4 regions of the Streptomyces sp. NPDC058796 genome follow, and region 2 is predicted to be linked to each of the others. Evidence: riboswitches for the same ligand, from Rfam matches in the RefSeq annotation. Region 2 holds a riboswitch; each other region holds the start of a gene.
The links. A riboswitch is a leader RNA that binds a small molecule or an ion and turns the genes downstream of it on or off. The one in region 2 is predicted to bind cyclic di-AMP.
Positions count from the first base shown of each region.

Region 1: another riboswitch for cyclic di-AMP. It lies ahead of ACFW47_RS17885 (M23 family metallopeptidase); the one in region 2 lies ahead of ACFW47_RS14740 (peptidoglycan DD-metalloendopeptidase family protein).
Region 3: another riboswitch for cyclic di-AMP. It lies ahead of ACFW47_RS06935 (NlpC/P60 family protein); the one in region 2 lies ahead of ACFW47_RS14740 (peptidoglycan DD-metalloendopeptidase family protein).
Region 4: another riboswitch for cyclic di-AMP. It lies ahead of ACFW47_RS06040 (transglycosylase SLT domain-containing protein); the one in region 2 lies ahead of ACFW47_RS14740 (peptidoglycan DD-metalloendopeptidase family protein).

Region 1 is NZ_JBHYOP010000006.1:336,000-340,179, reverse strand. Features, by position in the region: gene ACFW47_RS17890 (M16 family metallopeptidase) at 1-1,255, shown strand, start outside; cyclic di-AMP (ydaO/yuaA leader) riboswitch at 1,447-1,611, shown strand; gene ACFW47_RS17885 (M23 family metallopeptidase) at 1,624-2,388, shown strand; gene ACFW47_RS17880 (GntR family transcriptional regulator) at 2,600-3,295, shown strand; gene ACFW47_RS17875 (HPr family phosphocarrier protein) at 3,445-3,726, opposite strand; gene ACFW47_RS17870 (GNAT family N-acetyltransferase) at 3,927-4,180, shown strand, end outside.
Region 2 is NZ_JBHYOP010000005.1:109,394-113,573, forward strand. Features, by position in the region: gene ACFW47_RS14730 (TetR/AcrR family transcriptional regulator) at 1-259, shown strand, start outside; gene ACFW47_RS14735 (SGNH/GDSL hydrolase family protein) at 283-1,068, opposite strand; gene ACFW47_RS14740 (peptidoglycan DD-metalloendopeptidase family protein) at 1,270-2,226, opposite strand; cyclic di-AMP (ydaO/yuaA leader) riboswitch at 2,231-2,388, opposite strand; gene ACFW47_RS14745 (tyrosine-protein phosphatase) at 2,811-3,608, shown strand; gene ACFW47_RS14750 (DUF6126 family protein) at 3,618-3,734, opposite strand; gene ACFW47_RS14755 (helix-turn-helix domain-containing protein) at 3,737-4,180, opposite strand, start outside.
Region 3 is NZ_JBHYOP010000002.1:354,858-359,037, reverse strand. Features, by position in the region: gene pcrA (DNA helicase PcrA) at 1-2,068, opposite strand, end outside; cyclic di-AMP (ydaO/yuaA leader) riboswitch at 2,300-2,481, shown strand; gene ACFW47_RS06935 (NlpC/P60 family protein) at 2,488-3,669, shown strand; gene ACFW47_RS06930 (tellurite resistance/C4-dicarboxylate transporter family protein) at 3,697-4,180, shown strand, end outside.
Region 4 is NZ_JBHYOP010000002.1:178,788-182,967, forward strand. Features, by position in the region: gene ACFW47_RS06030 (GNAT family N-acetyltransferase) at 1-796, opposite strand, end outside; gene ACFW47_RS06035 (HAD family hydrolase) at 1,073-1,882, shown strand; gene ACFW47_RS06040 (transglycosylase SLT domain-containing protein) at 1,911-2,402, opposite strand; cyclic di-AMP (ydaO/yuaA leader) riboswitch at 2,407-2,574, opposite strand; gene ACFW47_RS06045 (polyprenyl synthetase family protein) at 3,260-4,180, shown strand, end outside.

The sequences.
Region 1 (4,180 bases), on a different contig from region 2:
GCAGGTCGTCGCCGTGGAGGTGCTCCTCGACGCGCCCCTGGACGCCGAGCCCGCCGGACTCGACGGCGTCGCCACCATCATGGCGCGCGCCTTCTCGGAGGGCACCGACAAGCACTCCGCCGAGGAGTTCGCCGCCGAGCTGGAGCGTTGCGGCGCCACCCTCGACGCCCACGCCGACCACCCCGGCGTCCGGCTGAGCCTGGAGGTGCCCGCCTCGCGCCTCGCCAAGGCGCTCGGCCTGCTCGCCGACGCCCTCAGGGCGCCCGCGTTCGCGGACGGTGAGGTCGAACGCCTGGTCCGCAACCGGCTCGACGAGATCCCGCACGAGCTGGCCAACCCGGCCCGCCGCGCGGCCAAGGAACTCTCCAAGGAGCTGTTCCCGGCCGGCTCGCGCGTGTCGCGCCCGCGCCAGGGCACCGAGGAAACGGTGGCGAACGTCGACTCCGCCGCCGTACGGGCCTTCTACGAGAAGCACGTGCGTCCCGCCACGGCCACCGCGGTGGTCGTCGGCGACCTCACCGGCATCGACCTCGGCGCGCTGCTCGGCGACACCCTGGGCGGGTGGACCGGTTCCGCCGCCGAACCGCGCCCCGTGCCCCCGGTGACCGCCGACGACCGGGGCCGGGTCGTCATCGTGGACCGTCCCGGCGCCGTCCAGACGCAGCTGCTGATCGGCCGCACCGGTGCCGACCGGCACGACCGGGTCTGGCCCGCGCAGGTGCTCGGCACCTACTGCCTCGGCGGCACCCTCACCTCCCGCCTGGACCGCGTGCTGCGCGAGGAGAAGGGCTACACCTACGGCGTGCGGGCGTTCGGGCAGGTCCTGCTCTCCGCGCCCGACGGCACCGGTGCCGCCATGCTCGCCATCAGCGGATCCGTCGACACCCCCAACACCGGCCCCGCGCTGCAGGACCTGTGGACGGTGCTGCGCACGCTCGCGGAAGGCGGACTCACCGACGCCGAACGCGACGTCGCCGTGCAGAACCTGGTGGGTGTGGCGCCGCTGAAGTACGAGACGGCGGCGGCCGTGGCGAGCACGCTGGCCGACCAGGTCGAGCAGCACCTGCCCGACGACTACCAGGCCGCGCTCTACCGCCAACTCGCCGCCACCGGCACCGTGGAGGCCACGGCGGCGGTCGTGAACGCCTTCCCGGTGGACCGCCTGGTGACGGTGCTCGTCGGCGACGCCGCGCAGATCAAGGCGCCCGTCGAGGCCCTCGGCATCGGTGAAGTCACCGTGGTGTCGGCCGAGTAGCGCCGCGCGCGCGTGGTGGCCCTGGTGACCCGAGTGTCACCAGGGCCACCGTTTGTCCGAATTGAGGGAGAGACAGCCTGTCTGCCCTGTGGCATGCGCTACAAAAAGCCTGTTGCGTTTGAGGATTGAAGGCAACCGCGCTTAGCGTCTTCCGGGCTGTTCGTCAGGCAGTACGCCGCACCCGCGGCACCGGACAGCCATCGCCGAGTCCCCGTACGGCGCGAGCCAGGGGAGCCGGGGACCCATCGCAGTCCCTGGGGTGAATCGGACGCCCGCGCGTGCAGCGAGGGGGTCCGTAGGAGACCTTCCACCTCCGAACCCGTCAGCTAACCCGGTAGGCGAGAGGGAAGGAAAGGACCAGCCTCTACATGGCGTTCACGCGCGCCACCGGGAAGCACCGCCGTCCCAGCCGGATGCACCGCACCACCGCCCGCGCGGCGGGAGTCGCGGCCCTCGCCACCACCGGCGTCGTCGGCACCCTCGCCGCACCGGCGCTCGCCGCCGAGTCCGAGGCGGAGCAGACCGGGATCACCCCGGTCGTCTCCATCGGCGACTCCATAGCCGACGAGATCGACGCGCAGGCCGCCGCCCAGGAGCAGGCCGCCCAGCTCGCCGCCGCCCGTGAGGCGGCCCAGGAGGCCGCGCGGGAGCGGGCCGCCGAAGCGGCCGAGGAGGCGCGCGAGGCCAAGGAGCGCGCCGCGCGGGAGGCCGAACGCGAGCGACTCAACACCTTCGTGTCGCCGATCACCGCCTCGTACGTCTCCACCGCCTACCGGGCCGGCAGCTCCCTGTGGTCCTCCGGCAGCCACACCGGCATCGACTTCCACGCCTCCACCGGCACCACCGTGCACGCCGTCGGCGTTGGCACCGTCGTCGAGGCCGGCTGGGGCGGGGCGTACGGCAACCAGGTCGTGATCAAGATGCACGACGGCACGTACACGCAGTACGGCCATCTGTCGTCCATCGGCGTCTCGGTGGGCCAGTCGGTCTCCGCCGGCCAGCAGATCGGCCTCTCCGGTGCCACCGGCAACGTCACGGGACCGCACCTGCACTTCGAGGCCCGTACGGGCGCCGAGTACGGCTCGGACATCGACCCCGTCGCCTACCTCCGCTCCCACGGCGTCAACGTCTGACGACGGACCGCTGACGGCAAGGTCCTGGAGAGGCCCCGGCTCCCCGAGCCGGGGCCTTTCCCATTTCCGCGTGCGGTCGCGGAACACGACCGCTGTCCAAAAAATGGCCATGAAATCCGACCCGGCGTCGGAATATCCGCCCGCCTGGCCTAGAGTCACCGAACACGCGTCAATCGTCGACGTCTCACGGGGATTAAGGCGGAGGTCGGGCATGCGTATTCCGGCGCACTCGGTGTGCACGGCGATCCGGGACGACATCGTCGCCGGTGTCCACGCGCGCGGCGGCCGCCTCACCGAGGAACTCCTCGCCCGCCGTTACGGAGTCTCCCGCGTCCCCGTCCGCGAGGCCCTGCGCACGCTGGAGGCCGAGGGCTTCGTGGTGACCCGGCGGCACGCGGGTGCGTGCGTCGCGGAACCCACCGAACAGGAGGCCGCCGACCTGCTGGAGACCCGTGCCCTCCTGGAACCCCTGGGTGCCGCACGGGCCGCCCGGCGCCGCACCGAGGCCCACCTCAAGGTCCTGCGCGGGCTGGTCAGGCTGGGTCAGGAACGCGCCGGGCAGGGCCACGGCGAGGACTTGCGCGCACTGGACGGATGGTTCCACGAGACCCTCGCCCAGGCCGCCGGCAGTCCCTCCCTGGCATCCCTGCTGACCCAGTTGCGCCGCAAGATCGCCTGGATGTACTCCGTGGCGGCGCCGGCTGATCAGGCGGGCTGCTGGGCGGAGCACGGCGCGATCACCGACGCGGTGGCCCGGGGGGACGGCGAGCGCGCGCGGGCGCTCATGGCACTGCACACCGAGCGGTCCGCTCCCGCGTACCGACTGCGGTTCGCCCCCGAGGGCGAGCGGACCGAGGGTGTGAGGAATTCGCAACGTGCCGTAAACACGCCGAGCCCGCGGTATTAACACGCGGCCCGTATACAAGAGGTATTCATCGGAGGCGTTTTCCGTTGCCTCCGAATGTCCTCGAAAAGCGGTGGCGCGATCCCTGGATGGGAAGAGAAAGGCCCGCCCGGTGCTCCGGGCGGGCCGTTCGGTCTTCCTCTTTCCGTCGGTCAGACGGTCTCGGGAAGCTCCTCGAGGCCCTCGGAGACCAGCTTCGCCAGCCGGTCCAGGGCGGCGTCCGCGCCCTCGGCGTCGGACGCGAGGACGATCTCCTCGCCGCCCTGGGCGCCGAGGCCGAGGACGGCCAGCATGGAGGCCGCGTTGACGGGGGAACCGTCGGCCTTGGCGATCGTGACCGGGACGCCTGTGGCCGTGGCGGCTCGGACGAAGATGGAGGCGGGGCGGGCGTGGAGGCCCTCGGCCCAGCCGACGTTGACGCGGCGCTCAGCCATGTGATGCTGCCCTTCAGGTGTTCAAGATTTCGTGTTGTCTAGACCAGTCTTGTCTAGACCAGTTTCCCACATCGTGAAGCGTGCCGGGACGGCACCGCGCGCCGCCCCGCGTGATCGTCGGACCGCGGCCTCGGCCCGACCTTCCGTCCTCCACAGACTGCCTCGCGCCGTTGTCGTACGCGAGCCGTACTCTGGGGCCCATGCAGACCTCGTCGGACCGGCACGAGTATCCCGCCCACTGGGAGGCCGACGTGGTGCTGCGCGACGGCGGCACCGCGCGCGTCCGCCCCATCACCGTTGATGACGCCGAGCGCCTGGTCAGCTTCTACGAGCAGGTCTCCGACGAGTCGAAGTACTACCGCTTCTTCGCGCCGTACCCTCGCCTGTCCGCCAAGGACGTCCACCGCTTCACGCACCACGACTTTGTGGACCGGGTGGGACTCGCGGCCACCGT
Region 2 (4,180 bases):
GGTCGCCCGGGACCTGGACCGGCAGTGGAAGGCGGCGCTCTCCGGGGTCATCGCCGAGGGCGTGGCCGCCGGGGAGTTCCGGTGCGCGGATCCCGACGGCGCCGCCCTGCGTCTGACCGCCTTCCTCGACGGGCTGGCGGTGCAGCTGACGTCGTACGCGGGCACGGTGCCCCGGGCCAGGGCCCGCGAGTGGACGGACGAGGCGCTCGCGCGGGAGCTGGGCCTGGACCGGGAGGCACTGACGGGGCCCCGCGGCTAGGGGCTGACGGCTGAACGGCTCCGTCAGGCCACCGACGCGATCCGCATCTTGATGTCGTCCGCGGACAGCGTCCCCTTGGCCATCACGTGGTCGCCCGAGGACTCGCCGCGCAGCCGGCGTCCGATCCACGGCACCAGGTACTCGCGGGCCCAGTGCACGTCGTCCCGCCGGACGTCCAGGGTGCCGCGGGGCGGCAGCGGCGGCCAGGGCTGGTCCGGGTCGGCGGGGACGGGCAGGCCGAGGACCTGGCCCGCGCGCAGTGCCACTCGCGTGTGGCCCTCCGGCGACAGGTGCAACCGGTCGGCGTCCCACGCCCTGCGGTCCTGGACGGTGCGCAGCGACCACAGGTCGAGCACGGGGCAGCCGTAGCGGTCGGCGACGGCGCGGACGTGTCCGTTGTACGTGGCGATCTTGCCGCGCAGGTGCTTGAGGACGGGCACCCCGCGGGTGTCGAATCCGGTCGTCACCAGGACGGTGCCCGCGGCGGCGGTCAGCGCGGCCACCGCCCGCTCGAACCGCTCGGCCACCTCGTCGGGGTCGGTGCCGGGCCGGATGATGTCGTTGCCGCCGGCGCAGAACGAGACCAGGTCCGGCGCGAGTTCGACGGCCCGGGGCACCTGCTCGGCCACGATCTGGTCGAGCAGCCTGCCGCGTACGGCGAGGTTCGTGTACGTGAAGTCGCCCTCGGGGCGCCGGTCCGCGAGCAGTACGGCGAACCGGTCGGCCCAGCCGACGAACGCCCCGTCGGGGCCGGGGTCGCCGACGCCCTCGGTGAAGCTGTCCCCCACCGCCACGTACGACCCGATCACTGCTCTGCTGTCACTCTTCGAATCGTCTGCCACATCGACCCATCATTCACCTCGGAATGTGACCTACGCGACCGTAGGAAGGGGTTGACGGGCGGTGAGAAACACCACGCCTAAAGTGTTCACCAATTCAGGAATACGCCGAAGGCCGGACCCGGGGATCGGGGTCCGGCCTTCGGTGGCGCGGGCCGCGCCGAACGGTCGTCAGAGAGAGACGCCGTGCGAGCGCAGGTACGCGATCGGGTCCACGTCCGATCCGTAGTCCGGGGTGGTGCGGATCTCGAAGTGCAGGTGCGGGCCGGTCACGTTGCCGGTGGCACCCGACAGGCCGACCTGCTGACCCGCCGTCACGGACTGACCGGCCGAGACGGAGAGGGAGGACAGGTGGGCGTACTGGGCGTAGTGGCCGTCGGCGAGCCGGATGACGACCTGGTTGCCGTAGGCGCCGCCCCAGCCGGCGGAGACGACGGTGCCCGCGCCGACGGCCTTGAGCGAGGTGCCGGTCGGGACGACGAAGTCGGTGCCGGTGTGGTAGCCGCTGGACCACATGCTGCCCGTCTGGTGGTACGGGGTGCCGATGGTGCCGCTCGGGACCGGCGAGGTGAAGCCGCTGGCGGTGCCGGCGGACTGGGTGCTCGTGCCGGAGGAGCCGGAGTCCGAGGAGGAGGCCTTCGCGGCGTCGGAGGACTTCCCGGCCTCGGCCGACTCGGTCTTCCCGGAGGACGACTTCTCGGTCTTGGCGGGCTTCTCGGCCGCGGGCTGCTCGGCGGCGGGCTGCTCGGACTTGGCGGCCTGCCCGCCGAGCGTGAGCTCCAGGCCGGGGTGGATCAGCGACGGGTCGGACCCGACGGCCTCGCGGTTGTCCGCGTAGAGCTTCTTCCAGCCGCCGTCGACGTCCTGCTCGTCGGCGATCTTCGAGAGGTAGTCACCGCTGCGCACGGTGTACGTGCGCGAGTCGGAGTTCTTCTCGGCGGCGGCCTTCTGGGCCGACGCCGGAGCGGACTGCACGGCCTGCTCGGAAACGGACTGGGCGGGAGCGGCCTGGGCGCCGGCGGCACCCATCAGCGGGAGCGCGAGCGCGGCGCCGCCGGTTCCGGCGACGGCGATGGCACGGGTCAGGCGCATGGCCTTGGTACGACGGTGCTTACCCTTCGCGGGCATGACGAATTCCTCTCCGGCGCCTGCGAGGTGAGCTGTCGGGTTCGGGCTGGAGATGCCCGGCCGCGCCGAGACGCGGCTTAACCCCAAGCCGTTCCGGGAACCGGAACAGGCGGTCGTACCTGTGGGTCCCCCGCTCCTGCCGTGTACGGGTGGTGGATGAATGCGGGCTCCGGTCGGCGGCAGGATTAGGCGTCCGTCCGGATCGGTGGTGAACGTAAGGGACCAAGACGCACAGGGACAAGCGAGGGGTTCCCTCGACGGGTGTTCCGGTTGATCCATTACCGGGAACGCCCGTCACACTCCGTCGATTCCTGTGGCGCCGTTTCTCGCGAACGGCCATGAAAACCGGCTGAATTACGTGAACATGACGAGCAACGCACCGTCACGGATATGACGCTGCTCACGCGCCTCCCCCTTAGCCTCTTTTATTCCAGAGCGAGTTGGGATTAAGGCACTATTTCGGACAGAAAGCCCGGAAGCGGCACAGTCGGTTCACTTCACCCCTGCGCCTCCGCACCGTGCCGTATCGTCGAGTGACACCCGTCGGCGAGCGGCGCCGGCGGAGCGGAGTGGGAGGAGCCCCCGTGACGCAGCAGGTGCCGTCGACCGAACCCGAGCTGGCCGGGGTGCGCAACTTCCGCGACGTGGGCGGACTGCCGACCGTGGACGGACGGAGGGTGCGGCAGGGGGTGCTGTTCCGCAGCGGCCACCTCGCGCACGCCACCGGGGAGGACGCCGCGTTCCTGTCCTCGCTGGGCCTGCACACGATCTTCGACTTCCGCAACGCCGCCGACCAGAAGCTCGACGGCCCCGACGTCGAGCTGCCGGGCGTGCGCAATGTGAACCTGCCGCTGAGCGACCCGGCCGACGGCGCCGAGTTCTGGAAGATGGTCCGCGACGGCGACCTCGACCAGCTGCGCGAGATCCTCGCGGACGGCAAGGGCGCCCAGCGGATGATCGACTCGTACCGCATGATCATCAAGGAGCGCACGGCGGAGCACTCCCGGGTGCTGCACGCGCTCGCCGAGGACAGCGTCCCCGCCCTGATGCACTGCGCGGCCGGCAAGGACCGTGCGGGCCTGTCGATCGCGATCACGCTGCTCGCCCTCGGTGTCGAGCGCGACGCCGTCGTCGAGGACTACCTGAAGTCGAACGCCACGCACCGCCGCTACAAGGTGCGCCGCAGCAGCACCGCCGCCTCCGCCTACTCCCCCGAGGTCATGGAGCTGCTCAGCCCTCTCTTCGACGCCCGCGCCGAGTACCTGGCGGCGGCCTTCGAGACGGTCGAGCAGACCTGGGGCGGCGTCGACCCCTACCTGGAGAAGGGCCTGCGGATCACTCCGCAGACCCGCGACCGGCTGCGCGAGCGGATGCTGGACTGAGCCGGCGGCTCATCCGCTGTTGGCACCCACCTCGAAGAGCAGGTAGATGAAGGCTGCCAGCACATGCCCCACGACGAGGTAGATGAAGAGCCGCACCCAGACCGCGCGCGGCCACTTGTCCTGCATGTTCATGATGTCTCTCCAGGGAAGGGGTGGCCCGGCGCGGCGGCCGGGCCCAGGCACAGCGCCGCCGTCGGGCTCTGGAGCAGCGTGTGGACGAAGAGGAGCTCGACCCCGTCGGCGTCCTGAGCGGCGATGCGGTGCGGGGTCAGCGAGTCGAAGTGGGCGCTGTCGCCCGCACCGAGCCGGTATACCGCGTCCCCGAGCCGGAGCCGCAGCCGGCCCCGCAGGACGTGGATCCACTCCTCACCGGGGTGCACCCGGACGATGTCGCCCTGGGAGCCGTGCGGCACGTGCACACGCAGGGCCTGCATACCGCGGCCGGCCCCACCGGCCTGCCAGTAGGTCCAGCCGCCGGCGAAGCTCGGCTCCATTGCGTCGGCCCGCACGACCGCGTCCCGGTCCGCGGCCGTCTCGCCGAGCAGTTCCGAGACGGTCGTACCGTAGACACG
Region 3 (4,180 bases), on a different contig from region 2:
GGGTGATGCCGACGTACGCCAGGCGTCGCTCCTCCTCCAGCTCCTTGGCCTGCCCGAGGGCGCGCATGTGCGGGAAGACGCCGTCCTCCATGCCGGTGAGGAAGACGACCGGGAACTCCAGGCCCTTCGCGGTGTGCAGGGTCATCAGGGTGACGACGCCGTCGCCGTCCTCCTCGTCGGGGATCTGGTCGGAGTCAGCGACGAGGGCGACCTTCTCCAGGAAGTCCGCCAGGGTGCCGGTCTCCTCGCCCTCTCCCTGCTCCTGCTCGAACTCCAGGGCGACCGCCGCGAGTTCCTGGAGGTTCTCGATGCGGGTCTCGTCCTGCGGGTCCGTGGAGGCCTGCAGCTCGGCGAGGTAGCCGGTGCGCTCGAGGACCGCCTCCAGCACGGTCGCCGGTCCGGCGCCGGACTCGACGACGGTGCGGAGATCCTCCATGAGGGTGTTGAACCGCTTGACGGCGTTCGCGGAGCGCGCGGCCATGCCGTACGCCTCGTCGACGCGCCTGAGCGCCTGCGGGAAGCTGATCTTCTCGCGCTGGGCGAGGGCGTCGATCATCGCCTCGGCGCGGTCGCCGATGCCGCGCTTGGGGACGTTGAGGATGCGGCGCAGCGGCACCGAGTCCTCCGGGTTGGCCAGCACCCGCAGGTAGGCCAGGACGTCCCGGACCTCCTTGCGCTCGTAGAAGCGGACGCCGCCGACGACCTTGTAGGGCAGGCCGACGCGGATGAAGACCTCTTCGAAGACGCGGGACTGCGCGTTGGTGCGGTAGAAGACGGCGACGTCGCCGGCCTTGGCCTCGCCCGCGTCCGTGAGGCGGTCTATCTCGTCGGCGACGAACTGGGCCTCGTCGTGCTCGGTGTCGGCGACGTACCCGGTGATCTGCGAGCCGGCGCCCTGGTTGGTCCAGAGGTTCTTGGGGCGGCGGGACTCGTTGCGCTCGATGACCGCGTTGGCGGCGCTGAGGATGGTCTGGGTGGAGCGGTAGTTCTGCTCCAGGAGGATCGTGGTCGCGTCCGGGTAGTCCTCCTCGAACTGGAGGATGTTGCGGATGGTGGCGCCGCGGAAAGCGTAGATCGACTGGTCGGCGTCGCCCACCACGCAGAGCTCGGCGGGCGGGACCTCGGCCTCGGGCGGCACGTCGACGGGGTGTTCGGCAGGCGTACCGACCAGCTCGCGCACCAGGGCGTACTGGGCGTGGTTGGTGTCCTGGTACTCGTCGACCAGGACGTGCCGGAAGCGGCGGCGGTAGTGCTCGGCGACGTCCGGGAAGGCGCGCAGCAGGTTGACCGTCGTCATGATCAGGTCGTCGAAGTCGAGGGCGTTGGCCTCGCGCAGCCGCGACTGGTACATGGCGTAGGCCTGCGCGAGCGTCTTCTCGAAGCCGTCGGCGGCCTGGGCGGCGAAGTCCTCCTCGTCGATCAGCTCGTTCTTCAGGTTCGAGATCTTGGCGCTGAAGGACTTGGGCGGGAAGCGCTTGGGGTCCAGGTCGAGGTCGCGGCAGACCAGGGCCATCAGACGCTTGGAGTCGGCGGCGTCGTAGATCGAGAAGGACGACGTGAAGCCGAGCCGCTTCGACTCGCGGCGCAGAATGCGGACGCAGGCGCTGTGGAACGTCATCACCCACATCGCGTTCGCCCGCGGGCCGACGAGCTGCTCGACGCGCTCCTTCATCTCACCGGCGGCCTTGTTGGTGAAGGTGATCGCGAGGATCTGGCCGGGGTGGACGCCGCGGTCGGCCAGCAGGTGGGCGATGCGATGGGTGAGCACGCGCGTCTTGCCGGAGCCTGCACCGGCCACGATGAGCAGCGGGGAACCGGAGTGGACGACGGCGGCGCGCTGGTTCTCGTTCAGCCCCTCCAGGAGCGCGGCCGGGTCCAGGGCGGGGCGGGGGGCGCCGTCCCGGTAGTGCTGGTCCCGGTCCGGAGGCACGTCGAACTTCCCGCCGAACAGATCGTGCGGGACCGGCTCCGGTCCGTGATCGTCCTCGGGCGGCGGCGGAGGTTCTTCCTCGTGACCGCGGGGGGTCTGGAGGCTCGCCAGGAAGCTGTCGTCAAAGAGGCTGCTCATCGCTCTCCGAGTCTAGGGCGCCCCACCGACAACCGGTTCCCGCCCCGGAAAATGGCCGTGGCCCCCGCACCGGACACGCCCCGCGACCGAACGGCACACCTGGAGTGATCCTCCCACCGAAGGTCACGAAAATGTATCGGGCATATCACCCACCAACCTTCACAGCCGCCACACGAGTTGGCTACGGTGCGGGCAGGCCGCACGACCCCCTCCGGCGAACCTCGCCGGGCCGCGCGGCCTCCGCCGAGTCCGGCGTGCCCGCACGGCGCCCGGAGCCGGGGACCCAACCGAGAACCTTGGGGTGAATCGGCGCACACCGCCCTCGCCGGGGCGCACGCCGTAGGGCAACCCTTCCGGAACCACTCCGCCCGAACCCGACAGCTAACCCGGTAGGCGGATCTTTGGAAGGAGTCGCCTCCTTGGCGTCGCACCGCAAGCCGCGCCCCACGGGTACGCGCGTCGCAGGCATACGGACCCCCGCCCTCGCCACGGCGGCCCTCACCTCCGTGGCCCTGCTGTCCCAGTCGGCCAACGCCACGCCGTCGGACGACGGCAGACCGAGCCTCGAAGAGGTCGAGAAGAAGGTCGACGACCTCTACCGTCAGGCGGGTTCGGCGACCGAGAAGTACAACGCGGCCAAGGAGAAGACCGCCAAGCAGCGCAAGCGCGTCGACGACCTCCTCGACGACGTCGCCCAGCGCACCCAGAAGCTCAACGAGGCACGCGAGGAGCTGGGGTCCTTCGCCTCCGCCCAGTACCGTACGGGCGCCGCGGTCCCGCAGACCGCGACGTTCCTGCTCGCGGACTCGCCGCAGGACTACTTCGACCAGAACCAGCTGATGAGCCGGCTCACCGGCCGCCAGAAGGACGCGGTCGACGACTACGTCACGCAGCAGTCCGAGACGATGAAGAAGCGCCGTGAGGCCACCGAGAGCCTCAAGACGCTCACCGATTCGCAGAACGACCTGAAGACGGCGAAGGCCACCGTCCAGAAGAAGCTCGCCACCGCCCGCGAACTGCTGTCGGAGCTGACCGCCGAGGAGAAGGCCCGGCTCGCGGCGATCGAGAAGAAGAAGCAGGAGGAGGCCGCCCGCAAGGCCGCCGAACTCGCGAAGCAGCAGGCGGAGGAACGGGAGCGGCAGCAGCGGGCACGGGAACAGGCGGAGGCGCAGGAGAGCGGGTCCGGCGGCACCTCCTCAGGCACCGGCACGACCGAGCCCTCCGCACCGGACGCCTCCTACGGCACCAAGGCGGAGAAGGCACTCGCCTTCGCCCGCGCCCAGATCGGCAAGCCGTACGTCTGGGGCGCCACCGGCCCCGGCTCCTACGACTGCTCGGGCCTGACCCAGGCCGCCTGGAAGGCCGCGGGCGTGACCCTGCCGCGCACCACCTACGACCAGGTGGACGCCGGCACGACCGTCCCCGTCTCCCAGGCACAACCCGGTGACCTGGTCTTCTTCTACGACGACCTCAGCCACGTCGGCCTCTACATCGGCAACGGCATGATGATCCACGCCCCGAAGCCGGGTGCGTACGTCCGCGAGGAGTCGGTCTACTACGACGGCGAGGGGTCGATCCACAGCGTGGTGCGACCGGCCTGACCCGCGAGGCTCTCTAGCATCGGGGGCATGTCGTCCGGCGCCTCTCCCGCCTCCCCTGCCTCCCCCTACCCTCTGCGCGCCTGGTGGGCGCAGCGCCCGCCGGCGGCCGGTGCCGCGGTGATGGCGACCGGCATCCTGTCGGTCGGCCTGCACCTCACCGGCCACGAGATCCTGTCCCGGATTGCCCTGGTCCTGGCCTGTGCCGCCTGGCTGACCCTCGCGGCGAACTTCGTCTACCTGCTGCTGGTCGAGCGTGCGCAGTGGGTGACACGGGCGGGGACGCCGGGTGCGCTCACCGCCGTCGCCGCCACGACCGTGCTCGGCACCCGCTTCTCGCTGCTCGGCTGGACGCCCCTGGCGGCGGCGCTGCTGGCGCTGGCGGCACTGCTGTGGCCGGGACTGCTCTTCCTGGTCGTACAGCACTGGGGGCGCCGGATGCCCGGGGCGGTGTTCCTGGGCTGCGTGGCCACGGAGGGTCTCGCCGTGCTCGGCGCCACGCTCGCCGCGGCGA
Region 4 (4,180 bases), on a different contig from region 2:
GGATCAGCCCCGGCGAGTACTTGGCGAAGTCCGGGTCGTACGCCGGGAACCAGCACGCCAGGACCGTCGCCGAGCGCAGCCCGAAGTGGGCGGCCATCGGCCGTCCGCCGGCGTAGAGCACGGACAGCGTGCCCGTGCACTCCGGCGCCCGGGTCCCGGCCAGCCGCCCGACGAGCCGGGTGATCCACTCCTGGGCGAACCGGTCCCGGCGCCCCGTCCTGCGGTACTGCGCCGACTTCCAGCCCATGAGGGTGCGCAGCGCGGCCGGGTCACGCTCGTCGAAGACGAAGCGCACGTCCCCGACCTGGCGGCCGAGCCGGCGCTCCTTGGCGAGGGTGGTCTTCAGGAACTTCGGTGACCGCGCGCGCAGCGCGCTCTCGTACGCCGCGTACCCCTGCTCCACGTCGATGACGTAGGTGGTGTGCTGCTCGGCGGCGTGCGGTACGAACAGTCCCTGGTCCGCCTCCAGGTTGTCGAAGGCGAAGCTGGACAGGGAGCAGGCCCGCAGCAGTTGGCGGGTGTCCGGGGCGAGGTCCTGGCGCAGCACCGCGCCCTGGCAGTCCGACACCCCGAGCCCGATCGCGCGGCCCTGTCCCAGGGGCCCGCGCTCGTGCGGCAGGAAACCCGCCGCCTCGCCGCCGTCGTACACCACCGCCACCCGCGCCCGCGGCCGTACCCGGCCCACGACGTCGGTGAACTCCGGTTCCATGAACGGATTGCGTGGCGCCGTCGACTTGGCGCGCAGCTCGCGCCAGCGTTCCCGTTCCCCCTCGCCCAGTTCCTCCGGCCTGAGCACACGCACACGTCCGCTGTTCAACCCGACCCCCCGATCAAGTCCCCCCTGGACACAAGGAAGGTACCTCCGGGGCCGCCCGGCCGGTAGGTAGCGGACCATCTTGTTGCCAACCGGTGCACAGGCCTTTAACCGGCTTTAGCCGATGATGTGCCAGGTTTCGGACACGATCGGGCGTCGTCGTGCGTACTCGGACGTACTCGCTGCGTCCTCGTTCGGAAGCGGTCCGGAAGCGGTCGCGGGTGAGTCGGGCACGTGCCGCGTCCGTATTCTCTGATCATGGACCGCACCGCATATTCACTCGTCGCCACCGACCTCGACGGCACGCTGCTCCGCGGCGACGACACCGTCTCCGACCGGTCGCTGGCCGCGCTGGCCCGGGTGGCCGGCGCCGGTGCGCGGCACCTGGTGGTGACGGGGCGGCCGGCGCCCCGGGTGCGCACCCTCCTGGACCGCCTCGGCTGCACGGGACTCGCGGTGTGCGGACAGGGCGCGCAGGTGTACGACGCGGGCGCGCACCGGATGCTCTGGTCGGTCACCCTGGACCGGGAACTGGCCGAAACAGCGCTCGGCAAGATCGAGGCGGAGGTCGGGCAGGTGTACGCCGCGGCCGATCAGGACGGCGTCGACGGCCTCACCCTCATCGAGCCCGGGTACCTGATGCCCCACCCGACGCTGCCCGCGGTGCGCGTCGACCGGCGCGACGAACTGTGGGCCACGCCGATCAGCAAGGTGCTGCTGCGCCACCCCGACCTGTCCGACGACGAGTTGGCGGCGACGGCGCGCGCGGTGGTCGGCTCCCTCGCCACGGTCACCATGTCGGGGCCGGGGACGGTGGAGCTCCAGCCGTGCGGCATCACCAAGGCGACCGGCCTCGCGCTGGCCGCCGAGCGCCTGGGGGTGAGCCGGCGGCGGACGATCGCCTTCGGGGACATGCCCAACGACATCCCCATGTTCCACTGGGCGGCCCACGGCGTCGCCATGGCCGGCGCCCACCCCGAACTCAAGGCGGTCGCCGACGAGGTCACCACGACGAACGAGGACGACGGCGTGGCCGTCGTCCTCGAACGGATCTTCAGTACCTCTTGACGAGGCTCGGCAAGCGCCCCGGTACGGCTCAGTACGCGCCGAAGACGTTGTCGATCGAGCCGTAGCGGTCGGCCGCGTAGTTGCAGGCGGCGGTGATGTTGGCGACCGGGTCGTACGGGTCCCAGGAGGTGCCCTCGACGTGGTACGCCTGGAAGGTCGGGTCGATCACCTGGAGCAGGCCCTTGGACGGGGTGCCGTTGACGGCGTTGATGTCCCAGTTGTTGATGGCGAGCGGGTTGCCGGACGACTCCCGCATGATGTTGCGGTGGATGCCCTCGTACGAGCCGGGGATGCCGTGCTGGGCCATGATGTCCAGCGATTCCCGGATCCAGCCGTCGAGGGTGTTCGAGTACGTCGTCGTGGCGGTGGCGGCGGCCGGCGCCGCGGCCGGGGTGGCCGCGGAGGCGCTGGTGGCACCGATGAGCGGCAGGGCGAGCACCGCGGCGCCGGTGCCGGCCACGGCGAGCTTCCGGGCGAGGCGGCTGGTGCGGGCGTGACGGTTCTGACCGTTGGCAGACATGCTGAGTCCCTCTCCTTACGCCTGCGAGGTGAGCTGTCGGGTTCGGGCGGGGAGGTGCCCGGCCGGGCCCTGACGGGCACGGCTTCACCCCGAGCCGTTCCGGTGGTGACCGGCACGGCGACTTACCTGGGTCCCCCGCTCCTGCCGGCGAGTGTGTTGGCGGATGACTGTGCGTCCGGGCGGTGGCAGGATTCGGCGTCCGCCCGACAGGCCGGGAACGTATGCGAGAGCACATGTCCGGAACAAGTGCAGGAATCACCCAACGCGCCTGTTGACCTTGGTCTGGGGCATTTGGGGTGCTTGATCCTTTGCGGCCGCCAAGCCTCAACTCGCTTGCGGGGCAAAGGGAGGGCGCAGTCGGCTGCCGGGTTGCCTGCGGGTGGCGTGAAGTGAGCCAACTCACCGGCCTCAACAAGAGCGGCAAATCGGGCATTCGACTCAAGTGCGAGTCAATCGTCCGCAGGTTGGGAGGGCTTCGGGTTGGACGGGCGGCCGGTCCGGGGCGCCGTCGGATGGGCTCCGTGTTCGGCCTCCGTGCTCTCCGGTGTTCGCGAGCGCGTCGTGCGGGCATGCGTTCGTGTCGGAGGGGGGCGAGTGGGTGACGTACTCGGAGTGCGGGCCGTTGGGAGGGGTGATGTGATCTTCGGTGGCGGCTTTCGGCCTCGAGGATGTCGATCGATATCTGCTCATATCGCCTGATCAAAAACATACCGCGCATGATCTGATACCGACCGGCCTGTAACGGTGGGCGCTAGCGGTGATCGAAACGTGACCGGATACGCTGACTTGAGTGGTGGCAGCGACCTATCGACAAACCAGGTAATCGCCAGTAGACACCAGCAGACAGGAGACCCCTCGTGACCGTCGTCGGGCCGTTCGGGCTGAGCGTGCGGGACCAGGCTCTGGAAGCCGATGTCCAGGCCGGATTGGTCGCGGTCGAGGAAGGGTTGCTTGAGGCAACCAAAAGCGAGGTGCCCTTCATCACGGAGGCCGCCCAGCACCTGGTGCGGGCCGGCGGCAAACGGTTCCGGCCACTGCTGGTGATGCTCTCGGCCCAGTTCGGCGACCCCTACGCCCCCGGCATCGTGCCCTCGGCCGTCGTCGTCGAGCTGACCCACCTCGCCACCCTGTACCACGACGACGTGATGGACGAGGCCGCCGTGCGGCGCGGGGTGCCCAGCGCGAACACCCGCTGGGGGAACTCGGTGGCCGTCCTCACCGGCGACTTCCTCTTCGCCCGCGCCTCCCAGATCCTCGCCGACCTCGGTCCCGAGGCGGTCCGCGTGCAGGCCCTGGCGTTCGAGCGGCTGGTCACCGGCCAGATCCTCGAGACGGCCGGGCCGCAGGACGGGCGTGACCCGGTCGACCACTACCTGGACGTGCTGGGCGGCAAGACGGGGTCGCTGGTGGCCGTCTCCTGCCGGTTCGGCGCGATGATGTCCGGTGCCGACGAGACGGTCGTCGACGTGCTCACCCAGTACGGCGAGCGGCTCGGCGTCGCCTTCCAGCTCGCGGACGACGTCCTGGACATCGCCTCCGACTCCCACGAGTCCGGCAAGACGCCCGGCACCGACCTGCGCGAGGGCATCCCGACCCTGCCGGTGCTGCGGCTGCGCGAGCGCGCGGAGCGGCTGGGGCTGGCCGAGGACATCGCGCTGTCCGAGCTGCTCGACTCCGACCTGAGTGACGACGCCCGGCACGCCGAGGCGCTGCGCCTGCTGCGCGCCCACCCCGCGCTGGAACAGGCGCGCAAGGACACCGTCCGGTACGCCAGGGAA